3 regions of the Ornithinibacillus bavariensis genome follow, and region 1 is predicted to be linked to each of the others. Evidence: riboswitches for the same ligand, from Rfam matches in the RefSeq annotation. Region 1 holds a riboswitch; each other region holds the start of a gene.

The links. Region 1 has a riboswitch for cobalamin ahead of HNR27_RS00200 (ribonucleoside-diphosphate reductase subunit alpha). Riboswitches for the same ligand answer to the same signal wherever they lie in the genome.
Region 2: linked by a shared signal. The riboswitch ahead of HNR27_RS10785 (DUF4430 domain-containing protein) and the one ahead of HNR27_RS00200 (ribonucleoside-diphosphate reductase subunit alpha) in region 1 are both predicted to bind cobalamin.
Region 3: linked by a shared signal. The riboswitch ahead of HNR27_RS13040 (acyl-CoA thioesterase) and the one ahead of HNR27_RS00200 (ribonucleoside-diphosphate reductase subunit alpha) in region 1 are both predicted to bind cobalamin.

The regions. Positions count from the first base shown of each region.
Region 1 is NZ_JBNPWZ010000001.1:36,289-41,000, forward strand. It holds gene HNR27_RS00185 (ABC transporter permease) at 1-350, shown strand, start outside; gene HNR27_RS00190 (ABC transporter ATP-binding protein) at 352-1,146, shown strand; gene HNR27_RS00195 (NAD-dependent deacylase) at 1,708-2,430, opposite strand; cobalamin riboswitch at 2,577-2,763, shown strand; gene HNR27_RS00200 (ribonucleoside-diphosphate reductase subunit alpha) at 2,948-4,712, shown strand, end outside.
Region 2 is NZ_JBNPWZ010000005.1:126,979-131,690, forward strand. It holds gene HNR27_RS10775 (response regulator transcription factor) at 1-290, shown strand, start outside; gene HNR27_RS10780 (ATP-binding protein) at 290-2,059, shown strand; cobalamin riboswitch at 2,105-2,286, shown strand; gene HNR27_RS10785 (DUF4430 domain-containing protein) at 2,445-2,897, shown strand; gene HNR27_RS10790 (ECF transporter S component) at 2,903-3,415, shown strand; gene HNR27_RS10795 (ferredoxin) at 3,467-3,715, opposite strand; gene HNR27_RS10800 (YpbB family protein) at 3,847-4,712, shown strand, end outside.
Region 3 is NZ_JBNPWZ010000007.1:93,490-98,201, forward strand. It holds gene HNR27_RS13025 (tyrosine-protein phosphatase) at 1-315, opposite strand, end outside; gene HNR27_RS13030 (LysM peptidoglycan-binding domain-containing protein) at 536-1,537, shown strand; gene HNR27_RS13035 (NADPH-dependent FMN reductase) at 1,609-2,163, opposite strand; cobalamin riboswitch at 2,367-2,544, shown strand; gene HNR27_RS13040 (acyl-CoA thioesterase) at 2,740-3,219, shown strand; gene HNR27_RS13045 (HD domain-containing protein) at 3,400-3,930, opposite strand; gene HNR27_RS13050 (uracil-DNA glycosylase) at 4,041-4,616, opposite strand.

The DNA of each region.
Region 1 (4,712 bases):
TTGCGCTTAGTGGAGCGTTAATTGCCCAGATTGGTGGATTTGCTGATGTTCAGATGGGAATCGGAATGATTGTTATCGGTCTAGCCTCCGTTATTATCGGTGAAGCTCTGTTTGGCAAGAAAACAATCGCGATTGCAACCATTGCCGTCATTGGTGGAGCAATCGTGTATAGGATAGTTGTAACCCTGGCATTACGGGTTGAATTTTTAGAAACAGGTGATATGAAGCTAATTACTGCATTCATCGTTATCGTTGCCCTTGTTGCACCGAAAGTTCTTCAGGGACAGAGGGAAAAGAAGCGCCGATTACAAAAGCGTGCTGCACTAGTTGAATTAAAGGAGGAGGCCTAATATGTTACATGTAAAAGATGTGTCCATTACATTTAATGAAGGTACTCCAGATGAAAAAAAGGCGTTACAAAGAATTAATTTAGAATTAAGAGAAGGCGATTTTGTAACGGTTATAGGTAGTAATGGAGCTGGTAAATCTACGCTCATGAATATTATTTCTGGCAATCTAGTACCAGATGTTGGCGAGGTCGTTATTGCTGAAAAGAATGTTACCAGTCTCCCCGAATTTAAACGCTCTGCCTACATAGGTCGCGTATTCCAAGATCCGATGGCAGGCACAGCTCCATCCATGACGATTGAGGAAAACCTAGCGATGGCTTATTCGCGCATCAGAAAGCGGAATTTAAAGCCTGGTGTTACAAAACTGAGGAAAGTAGAATTTAAGGAACATTTAAAAACGTTAAATTTAGGTCTTGAGGATAGGCTGAATGCTAAAGTGGGATTGTTATCTGGTGGAGAGCGTCAAGCACTTTCTCTATTGATGGCAACTTTCACTAACCCGAATATTTTACTTCTTGATGAACATACAGCAGCACTGGATCCATCACGAGCCGCATTAATCACGAAACTAACGAAGGATGTTGTTGCAGAGCATGGCTTAACAACCTTAATGGTTACCCATAATATGCAGCAAGCACTTGATTTAGGAAATCGGCTGATTATGATGGATAAAGGGCAAATCATTTTAGATATCCATGGTGAAAAGAAACAGAATTTAACAATAGAAGATCTATTAAAAGAATTCCAACGTATTCGCGGAGAACAATTTGAAAGTGACCGTGCTGTATTGGGATAATCGAAACAGGAGCGAGGAGCGCTCCTGTTTTTATTTAGAATCACTCATTCGTAGACTGCATGAATAAATAATTATTCAAAAGAAAAGTCTGCTTGAGGAGCGCTAATAGACAAAAAGTAGCTGGAAGTAGGTGCCTGAGTCTAATAGAAGCGTTCTAATAGACAGAAATCGCATGAAAGTAGGTGCGTGAGTCTAATAGAAGCGGTCTAATAGACAGAAAGTGGCTGAAAGTAGGTGCTTGAGTCTAATAGAAGCGTTCTAATGGACAGAAATCGCATGAAAGTAGGTGCTTGAGTCTAATAGAAGCGTTCTAATAGACAGAAAGCAGCTGAAAGTAGGTGGTTGAGTCTAATAGAAGCGGTCTAATAGACAGAAAGTGGCTGAAAGTAGGTGCTTGAGTCTAATAGAAGCGTTCTAATAGACAGAAAGCAGCTGGAAGTAGGTGCCTGAGTCTAATAGAAGCATTCTAATAGACAAAAAGTAGCTGGAAGTAGGTGCGTGAGTCTAATAGACTATCGAACGCCAATATATCGCAGAAAGTTCATACTGCCGAACATGCTTTTATGATAATTCCTTTTCAATCATAATTAAAAACTCTTTGATACTTTTATCACGAACAATGAAATCGGCGTACATGTCCATTGGTGTTGGTTCACGATTGACGATAATAAGCTTGGCGCCACGCTCAGTTGCTATTAGTGGGAACATATTGGCGGGAGTAACTGTTAATGATGAGCCTAGAACGATAAATAAATCAGATTTAGAAGTTTCAATTTCTGCTTGGAGAAAAACATCCTCAGGAAGCATCTCTCCAAATAGGACAATTCCTGGTCTTACAGGTCCATCACAATATTTACAGTGGCTTTTGCCATTCAAGTACTCTTCTCGGTCCTGGTCTCTCAAACATTGATTACAGAAAAACCTTCGAAATGTACCATGAAGCTCCATTACATTTTGGTTTCCGGCATCATGGTGAAAGCCGTCCACATTTTGTGTGATAATTCCTTTTATTAACCCACGTTTTTCCCAATTTCCAAGAATTTGGTGGCCCTCATGGGGCTGATATTTATCAATCTCTCGGAGTCTATACTGGTAAAAGCTCGTAAATTCTTCAAAGTTATCCTGAAGTGCATGTACATTAGCTAGTTCATCTGGATTGAATTTAGTCCATAGTCCTCTATCCTTGGAGCGGAAATCTGGTAAGCCGCTTTCAGTAGACATACCAGCACCAGTAAATACAATTGTATAGGAAGCAGAACGAATTAATTCTACAATTTTATTCATATAAATCGACCTCCACTTGATAATGCTATTGTACCCAAAATCCCTCCCATTTACGAATGGAATTAAAATATGTTTGCAAAGTCTATAAAACTATGATAGGCTATTAATACAATATATTGTGATAATATAATAATATAATACTATATATAGTACTTAAAAGTAATGGTGACATATATTGTCTGAAAAGGGAATCCAGTGAAAATCTGGAGCTGTCCCCGCAACTGTTAGTGTTGACGAACGAGAATTCCACTGTATCGATAACATAATGATATGGGAAGGACTTTAGTAGAGTGACGCACAAGCCAGGAGACCTGCCATCACTTATAGTTTCATTTTTCTTCGGGTTGAAAGAGTATGAGGCGATGGAGTTATACATATTTAGATAATTTCTGTCGTTTTTTGTATGCCGTTCATCCGTGGGTGAGCGGCTTTTCTATTTATAGAAAAGAGCTAATTTCCAAGCCATATTTACCTTATTTTAGCATGTTGCTAGTTTTACTATTAGGAGGAATGAAGGATGCTGTCAACAGAAGTAACATTAAAAGAAAAGCTAGATCCAATTATCCGTTTTGCTGTAGAAAATTTACCGGTGAATCCAGCCGATTTAACTATGGATGTTTCTGGGGAAACCTCTTTTGACAAGGCTATTGATACACTCACTAAACGTGCACTAGAGATTATTGACGAAGCAAATTCGAATTGGAGTTTTGTTGCTAGCCGATTATACTTACAAAAGCTTTACCATCAAGCTGCAAAAAATAGGAATTATGATGTCGCATTAAAATATGGCAGCTTTTATCAGCTCCTAAAAGACTTAACACAAGAGGGAATATACACGAGTAAATTACTTGATACATATTCAAAAGAAGATATAGATTTTTTAGCTAATCATATAAATCCGGAGCATGACCTACAGTTCACATATTTAGGTCTCTATACCCTTGCTAACCGATACTTAGCTACAGACCATGATAAAAACACGTATGAACTTCCTCAGGAGCGATGGATGGTTATTGCCATGCATCTTATGAAGGATGAGGATAAAGCAAGTCGTCTTGATTTAGTTCTGGAGGCATATTGGGCGTTAAGCAATTTATATATGACGGTTGCCACACCAACACTAGCTAATGCTGGGAAAACACATGGACAGCTATCTAGCTGTTTTATAGATACAGTGGATGATAGCCTACAGTCTATTTATGATAGTAATACCGATATAGCAAAGCTTTCAAAAAATGGCGGTGGAATCGGTGTCTATATGGGGAAAATCCGTTCTAGGGGTAGCTCGATTAAAGGGTTTAAAGGGATGTCTAGCGGAGTAGTTCCTTGGATTAAGCAACTGAATAACACAGCAGTAAGCGTGGATCAGCTTGGTACGCGTAAAGGGGCAATAGCAGTTTATTTGGATGTTTGGCATATGGATATTGAAGCTTTTTTAGATTTGAAATTAAATAATGGGGATGACCGGATGCGTGCACATGATATTTTCACCGGTGTGTCCATTCCAGATTATTTCATGGAACAGGTAGCTAGTCGTGGAGATTGGTATTTATTTGACCCACATGAAGTTCGTGAAGTAATGGGATACTCATTAGAGGACTTTTATGATGAGGAAAAAGGGGAAGGGTCCTGGAGAAAGAAATATGAGGAATGTATCCAATGTGAAAAACTAACGAAGAAGAAGCTGCCTGCTATTTTAATTATGAAGCGGATTATGATTTCTCAGCTTGAGTCTGGGACACCATTTATGTTTTATCGAGATGAGGTAAACAGACAAAATAGTAATGCACATTTGGGTATGATATATTGCTCCAATTTATGTACGGAAATTACCCAAAATCAATCACCAACCGAATTTCTAGAAGAGTTTACAGATGAAAATGGGTATATCACCAAAACGTATAAGCCTGGAGATTATGTAGTTTGTAATCTTAGCTCAATCAATCTAGGAAAGGCTGTTCCCGATAATGTGTTAGAACGCTTAATTAAAATACAGGTTCGAATGCTCGATAATGTCATTGATATCAATACATTACCAATCCTTCAAGCACAGCTTACAAACCAAAAGTACCGTGCTATTGGACTTGGTACATTCGGCTGGCATCATTTATTAGCGAAAAAGCAAATCCATTGGGAAACAGAGGAGGCAGTAGAATACGCAGATGATTTGTATGAGAAAATTGCTTTCTTGACCATTAAGAGTAGCATGGAATTAAGTGTGGAAAAGGGAAGCTATCCAGCCTTCACAGGAAGTAAATGGAGTACTGGAGCATACTTCGATG
Region 2 (4,712 bases), on a different contig from region 1:
TAACAATTGATCATGATGCACATCGTGTAACAGCTGATGGTACAGAAGTAGCTTTAACACCTAAAGAGTATGAATTATTATGTTACTTGGCAAAATCACCAGATAAAGTATTCAATCGTGAACAATTATTGAAGGATGTTTGGCAATATGAATTTTTCGGCGACTTACGAACAGTTGACACACATGTTAAACGATTACGTGAGAAGCTTAATACCGTTTCCAAGGAAGCCGCAAAAATGATTGTGACTGTTTGGGGGGTAGGATACAAATTTGAGGTAGATGATGAATAATGTTTTGGCGTAGTGTAGTAGGAAAACTAGCAGTAACCATTTTATTGCTAGTTTGTTTTGTATTATTTTTATTAACGATATTTTTACTTGAGTTTTTTGAGAACTTTCATATTCAAGAGGCAGAAGAGGATTTATTACAAACCGCTACAAAGGTTTCCGTAATGGTAGAGAATCATGAAGACAGATCACTAATATATGAAACGACTGAGCGTGTAAAAGATCCAGCTAGTAAGGTAATTATCGAATTTTCCAATGGTGATATTTGGGCTTCTGATACTAATGACTCGAATCTTACTGCTATTAATGATAACTGGTTTACTAAAGAGATGTATATACAAGAGGTTTTAAATTCGCATGATCCGATTAAAAAGCAAATCGAAGTTCCTAATCAAGAATTAGGTGTGATGCTTGTTGGAGTGGCGGTACCTAATACAGATGCAGCAGTTCTTATCTATCAATCCCTAGCGATAGTGGATAAGACAAAAGCTGAAACAACGAAAATTATTCTTTTAGCAGCGGCAGTGGCTATCATTCTAACGACTATCTTTGCCTTCTTTCTATCGACGCGTATTACATCACCACTAATCAAAATGAGGGAAGCAGCATTTGATTTAACTAGAGGTGAATTTAACACCAAAGTACCGATTTTAACACATGATGAAATCGGCGAACTAGCAATGGCATTCAATCACATGGGACGACAGCTGAAATTCCATATTAATGCTTTAAGACAGGAAAAAGAACAGCTATCAAGCATTGTTAATTCGATGGCAGATGGTGTGATAACATTAAGTCGTAGTGGTGAAATTATTGCAACGAATCGCCCTGCTGAAATGTTTATGGAAGCATGGGAGTTTGAGCAAAATATAGAAAAATCAGATGGTGTTCGGAAGCTGCCAAAGGAATTACTTGCACTATTTCAAGAGGTTATTGATGGTGAAAAAGAGGTTCTCGAAGAAATCACTATTCAAGGTAGAACCTGGGTTATGATTATGACACCATTATATGATCAGTCATATATCCGTGGTGCAGTTGCAGTAATGCGTGATATGACGGAAGAGAGAAGACTAGATAAACTTCGTAAGGACTTTATCGCTAATGTATCACATGAGCTTCGAACGCCAATATCGATGTTACAAGGCTATAGTGAAGCTATTGTAGATGATATTGCCGAGACGAAAGAGGAAAAGAATGAATTAGCCCAAATCATTTATGAGGAATCCTTAAGACTTAGTCGCCTTGTTAATGAACTGCTTGACTTAGCAAGTATGGAAGCGGGTCATCTGACGCTAAAAACCGAAATGGTTGAAGTAGAGCCTTATGTTGATCGAATCTATCGGAAATTTAGAGGGGTTGCAGAGGAACATCATATCGAGCTTGTACTTACAAAGAATATGGCCGATCCTCAAGCAATTTTTGATCCAGACCGAATCGAACAAGTATTTACTAACCTAATTGACAACGCAATCCGACATACTAGTGAGGGTGGGTTTGTGAAGGTAAAGGTAGAAAATGACCAAAATGGGTTATCTGTATCTGTTGAAGATAGTGGAAGTGGAATACCGGAAGAGGATTTACCATTTGTTTTTGAACGTTTTTACAAGGCAGATAAATCAAGAACGAGAAATAAACATGTGAAAGGTACAGGGCTTGGATTATCGATAGCAAAGAATATTATTACAAGTCATAAGGGAACAATTACCGTTAAAAGTAAACTCAATGTTGGTACGACATTTAATTTTCAGCTTCCTAAAACAGATGAAATATAACTTGTAATTTTAGAATGATATGTTATCCTAATTAATAGAATTGAATACAAAATTGATGATATTGGTGTTGTGAACTTAAAAGGGAATCTAGTGAAAATCTAGAACTGTCCTCGCAACTGTAAGTGATGACGAAATAAGCATAACCACTGTATATAATATATACGGGAAGGGCTTATAGTAGGCTATTAATCACAAGTCAGTAGACCTGCCAGTATTCATTTGTATCAATGATCCCGAGGATAGGACAATTGAGACAATCAAGTACATAAGAGTATTGATTACTTATTATGGTTATGAGACTGTCAAAAGAGCTAACCTTGTTACGGGGTTAGCTCTATTTTTATACACCCTGTTCTCAACAGATTAAGTTAATGGAGGAGAAATCATGAAATCTATTTTATTTAAGTTATTCTCAATGCTACTAGTAATAGTTGTTTTAACAGGATGTACGAATGACGAAAAGACGGAAAGCAACAACAATAGCGGGCAAAATAACGCAACGCAAAATGAAAAATCTAATACTTCCGCAAATACAAAAGAAGACCAAGAAGAGGCCAAGGTTACCATTATCTTATCAAAGGATAAAGAGGCCGAAGTAATTGATGAAAAAGAAGTTGTTATCAAAGATGGCGATAATTTATTAGCAGTTATGAAAGCAAACTTTGACATGGTTGAAGAAGGTGGGTTTATAAAAGCGATTGAAGGTATAGAGTATGACGAAGCGAACAAAATGTCATGGATGTTTTCGGTAAATGGTGAGCCATCCATGGTAGGTGCAGGCGATGTAAAACTAAACGATGGAGATACGGTTAATTTTGATTACCAATCTTGGGAATGATTTAATTGAATATCTATAAAATTACTCTACTAGCATTACTTGCCACACTTGCTGTAGTTGGACGTATCGCAGTTAATTATATACCAAATGTCCAACCCGTAACTTCAGTTATTATTATTAGTGGCATTTTTTTAGGACCGATAGCTGGTTTTATTTTAGCGTTTTTAGTAACGTTTTTATCCAATATGATTCTAGGAACTGGCATTTGGACAATTTGGCAAATTCTAGCATGGGGAATTATCGGTATCTTGAGTGGTTTGATGGGAAAGGCGTTCAAAAAGATTCCGTTCATAGTCATTGTTATTTTTAGTTTTTTCAGTGGTTACCTATACGGGATTATTGTTTCGCTAACTAATTATCAAGTAACTGGTCAAGGCTTTATCGTATATTATTTAGCTGGACTGCCCTTTGATACGTATCATGCGATAGGAAATGCAGTGTTTATGCTATTGCTGTATCCAACAATAGCTTACGTATTTAAAAAATATATTAACAATCATTTGCATACGATTAACTAAAAAAAGGCTGACTTTATATTTGCAATTGTTAAAGTCAGCCTTTTTTTTATGCTATTCACCAAACTTTAATGGGTTACCATTAAACGGTTCTTCTGAAATCTTGATGGAGTTACTTGGACAACCCTCATAAGCATCTAACACATCATCCTCTTGTGATTCAGGAACTTCCTTATTTCCACTATTATGATCGATAGTTACATAAGCTAACCCTTCATCATCGTAATCAAAAATACCTGGACAAGTTAATCCACAAGCACCACAAGCAATACATGTTTCCTTATCAACTATTGTATACTTTATTCTCACAGCTGTTTTCCCCTTGTTACGTACTTTTTTGGTGCTCCACTATTATTTTAATAACTATCATTTTATAATTCAACCTTTGCCAACTGATGGTATGATAGAGATAGGATAGAAAGAGGTAGATTAGAATGTATTTCGAAGGGATAATATTAGATTGTATAACTGAAATTAATGAAAATAGAAGCATTTCTGGGATATTTCACCTATTAGTTGGAAAGAAATCGATACAATCTGTCCATGATGCAAGACTCTTTCAGCTAGAACAATATTACGGGATCTATCCAACATTACGTCGCATAGATTTACAAGCAATTGTTTCAAATTTACAACAGAAGAAATTAGTGGATAATGGGTCTAAGGATGGTTATTATCGAATTACAGAGAAAGGAAGAAGGCATTTAATTAAATTTAAAAAGTCCCCATTGTACGCTTATTATAGAGGCTTATTATATAATGGTACAGATGTTTTGTTTTTTAAAAGACTACATTTATTAATCCAGACATACTCAAATATACGAATGAAAAATACCGCTTTTATTCCTGTTGTGGACGACGTAGATGTAGCAGGTTGGGTAAAAGCCTTTTATAAGAAAAACTGGAGCGTGACTGCATCTTTAATCCTTTACGAGGAGCTTCATAAACTATTAAAAGGCCTTGAGGAAAGAGAAGCCGAAGTATTGGTGAATCGATTAAGTGGATACCATCACTACGGGATGAGCATGGATCAAATTGCTCTCAACTATCAATTATCGATACACGATGTTAATCTTCTTACAGTAGGAATAATTCATCAGATGATGTATCAGATTCATCGTCATAAAGAAGACTACCCAGTACTTTATCAGCTTATAATAGAAAATAATAATAACAAGTTTATTACCAAAACAGCAAACCAAACCTATCAACTCTTAATTGAACGGTACAGTCCAGAAACAATTGCTAAAATAAGAAAACTAAAATTAAATACGGTGTATGATCATATTGTTGAAATTGC
Region 3 (4,712 bases), on a different contig from region 1:
ATCCTCAAATTTTATAATATCTCCAGCTTGCCTTACTGCAGCTTCATCATTCATCAGTGGAATATGAATCCATTTAATCCCAGTGATTTCTGGATCTGGATGGTTCGTTATTTCATCCTGATCACGCAGGTCACAGATATGTTTAATTTCCAACCCCTGCAAGACTTCGATGCCTGCTGCTGTCAATAGGCTCAAATTTCCTGAACGAAAAAGCTTACCTTTTCTAACATGACGGCCATCCTCGGTTATCATTCCACCTACATCTCGAAAATTAAAACTACCTTCCAGCAAAATATCCTTTATTGCCTGTTCCAATTTCCTCTCCCCCATTTTATCTCTGTAGTCTTCACTGCTTCCTATTATAAAAATTATATCTTAATCCCATTAGAAGCGTATGTTCCAAACATATCATAGTGAGGAGAGTTTGGCTATTCCCCTTGGAATCCTTCCTAAGAATAAAAATCAAAATCCAAACGAGACTATAATAAAAGCTCATTTAAAATAAATGCCTAATTCAAGGAGAAGGAGATTACGTATGAAGAAACATTTGATTGTTTCACTTTTAGTTCTATTTATTGTATTATTCTTACATTTACCATCCACTTCTCACGCTAGTTCAACCTCAAACCTATATGAAGTAAAGGGTGGTGATACATTGCCTAAAATTGCTAAACAATTTAGTACCTCCACATACGAACTTAAAATCACAAATGGTCTCCAGTCTAACACCCTACTAGAGGGGCAGAAGCTAATCGTACCAGTGATCCATGAAGTTGCTCCTGGGGAAACCTTACAACAAATAGCTAAAGAATTTCACTCAACCGAGGAGATCATCCAACATGTGAATCGTCTTCCCTCTAAGCAATTACGTCCAGGGCAAATGCTAACAATTAAGCCAAAGCCATTGAACATGGAAGGACAGCATATTGTAATGACTAGAGAGGAATTTCAGGACTGGCTGCTCAACCAGAAGTTCACAAGGGAAATCCATCTCATTCAACAGCATCATACGTGGCGACCTTCCTACAAGCATTTTCATGGTAACAATTATTTTCAAATGTTAAACAGTATGCAGCAGCATCATATGAAAACAATGGGTTGGAGTAATATTGCCCAGAATATCACTACCTTCCCCGACGGAAAAATTGCTCTTTCTCGTCCGATTAATATTGCCCCTGAGGGAACCATTGGGACAAAGGCTAATGAAAATGGCATTGCTATCGAGCATGTCGGAGACTTTGATCTTGGTCATGATGTTATGACACAGGAACAAAGAGATACAATTATATTCGTAACGGCACTGCTAAGCTTAAAATTTTCCTTAGAACCATCTATTGACACAATCACCTATCATCATTGGTGGCACTACAAAACAAAGGAAAGGGTACTCGACAACGCAAAGGACAATGAGGTTAAATCCTGTCCTGGTACTAATTTTTTTGGAGGAAATTCAACAACTCATGCGAAGAATAACTTCTATCCTTTAGTGGAAAAGAAAATGGAAGAGCTACGGGATTTATTTCATAGAAATCAATAAAATTTTATGTACCAGCCCTACATGGATTAATGGCCAGATCCCTTAAACAGGAACTGGCCATTTCCTCTTCATTAATCCTCGAATCGCTTGATAAAGTCTACAAATTTCACTACAAACTTTTGTAAGAATTCAGCAGTGCCTTCATTAGTAATTGCTCCACTCTCATTCATTAGTGTTGCTACATTACCAATATATGCTTCAGGTTGCTGAAGTACTGGTACATTCACACAAGTTAGCATTTGGCGCAAATGATGGTTAGCTCCAAATCCACCGATCCCTCCTGGGGATTGGCTTATGATTGCTGCAGGCTTTCCACCCCATTTATTATCTGTCTTTGGACGAGAGGCTGTATCTAATGCATTTTTTAACACAGCTGGAATCGAACGATTATATTCAGGTGTTACAAATAAAAATGTATCACATTCCCCAATTTTTTGTCTGAACTCGTGTAGCACTTCTGGTGCATTATTCTCATCATCAAAATCCTGATTATAAAAAGGTAGATTACCGATTTCTATTAACTCTGTTTCAAATCCTTCTGGGAAATAGCCCATTACATTTTTAGCAAGCTTTTTAGAATATGATTCCTTTCGAAGGCTTCCTACTAGAACTCCAACTTTTGTCATCTCAATCATCCTTATTCTTGTATTCTGATACAAATTAAATTGTAGAAAAAACAAAATTATAAGTCAAAACATCAGTTTCTCTACTAACGCTAATAGTATCTCTTTCGTTATACGCTTTATGTATTCACGTTACATAACGCCCTAATATATTTGTCAAAATGACAGGTATTGATTATAGTTGTGATGTACGATAAAAGTTAAATAGTTTTACCGGTAAGATTGGTGTCATAATAGACTTAATAGGGAATCTGGTGAAAAACCAGAACTGTACCCGCAACTGTAAATGCTGACGAAATAATCAAAACCACTGTTTATGAACGGGAAGGGATTAGAGTAGGTTATAGCATAAGTCAGGAGACCTGCCAATAGTACATATAGTAATATCTTCTTCGGGAGTTGGGGAGGTATAACGAGGGTAATGATGTTGGTAGCAGTTCAACCACTGCTATTTTTGCTCTTGTTTGTAAACCCATCTTATCGGATGGGTTTTTTTAGTATTGTGAATACTATCTACATTTCACGTCTCTCTCCTCTAACTAGAAGGCCTATTGACAAAACAGGAAAAGAGGAAATAATATGACAGAAAAGTTATCGACGAATGTATCCAGAACAAATCAAACAAAGCTGGTACTGCCACCGGATACAAATCATTTAGGTACTATTTTCGGTGGGACCGTACTTGCTTATATTGATGAAATTGCTGCTATCACAGCGATGAAACATAGTAATCAGGTTGTTGTCACTGCCTCAATTGATACGGTTAACTTTCTTTCATCTGCTCGGGTTGGTGATATTCTGCACCTAGAAGGTGTTGTTATATCGACGGGGAGAACCTCCATGGAGGTGTTCGTAAAAGTAGAATGCCAAAACATTCAATCAGGAGAAAAGACGATTACAACAACAGCAATTCTTACGATGGTCGCTGTTGATCAAGCTGGAAAGCCTACACCTGTCTGTGGGGTTATACCGGAAACCGAGGAGGAAAAGCGACTATTTTTGAGTGCTCCAACTAGAAGAAACAGGCGTCTACAAATAAGTGCAGAAAAGATGAAATAATTTATCAGCATGATTTTTTAGTGATGGTTATGAGGTGGGACACAAGTGTTCTTCAACACTACTTGATCGGTGCGAAAAACGCTTGGAAAACACATTACACGAAACAGTAAATGATCCGACCCTTCGAAATGATTGTTTCGTTATGTCCCATCCTCTATTAAAATTCCTTCCGTTCTCCTTTTAAGAACTTTTTCCATCATTTGAAATAGCGGCGTCTATTTTCTTATCTAGCTCTGCAATTAAATAAAGCTCTTTTTCCCTATCCATATTTCGATAATGATGCTTGTTTCCAGGTTCTTTGTCAGATTCATCTGCTAGATGTACAACTTTTTGAAGAGGGGTGAATTGGAATTCTCCTGTTGGGAGTGCAGAATCCGTGTGAAAAAGAATAGCATGGGCGATTTCTTTGGCAACATGCTTATCCTCTCCCAAACGTACGAGTAGCTTATGTGCACGTTCCGCTCCTTTTATCGGATGGATATCATACTCACGATAAAGTCGGTAATCCCATTTTCCTTCACTATACCATTCATAATGACCAATATCGTGTAGAAAACCTGCCTTTGCTGCTAAATCAGGATTAACACCATATTTTATTGCTAAGTCATATGCATGGTAGGCAACAGAAATTGCATGTGCCATTCCAGAGCGTCTTACATATTTTTGCGTTATCGGATGAAGGTAAATATTGGTTAAGGTTACTGTTCTCATAGATGTCCCCTCCTGACTGATAAAATTATCGATATATTACCATTTGAAGCGATAGAATGCAATTGAAAAAATCCAACCAAAGTAAAGGTAATCATAAAAATTTCACGGTACTAGTTTATTTCCCTAATCCGTGCTGCCACAAACTGCATATCTTCACGAAGTAATGGATATAAATTAGGTCGACGTCTAGCGGCAAGTGGATGATATGCAGCAGTTACAGTGTGTTCGCCCACTAGATGCCACTTACCTCTCAAACCTTTTACATCCAGTTCCGAATTGCGGAAAAAGGCCTGAACCGCAACATTACCAAGACAAACAATCAGCTTTGGATTTTGCTCAGCTAATTGCTCTAATAAATGCTGCATACAAATAGCTCGTGTCTTCTCTTTATCATAGGCTCGAACTGGTTGCCTTTTTAAGATATAGGTGACATAGAGTTGTTTTTTGGTTAATCCTGCTTCATGCGTTGCTTGCTGTAAGGTTTGTCGCGTACCACATACCATAGGATTACCCTTTCGATCCTCACGTGCCCCTGGATTGTCTAGAATAATCATTATTGGAGCTTTCGGGTTGCCTTCACCCCAAATCATTCTTGACCCTTGTCGATATAAGCCACATTCTTGGCATTCGGTTAGGCATGACGGGACAGGGTCCTCTGGCCAAACTTCTGGGCAAAACTCACTCATGAATTATCACACTCCTTAGGTTTAGATTGTCCCTTAGAAACAAATTCACCCAATAAAGAGATACTGATGTAGGATGTCTTTTTACAATGAATTTCT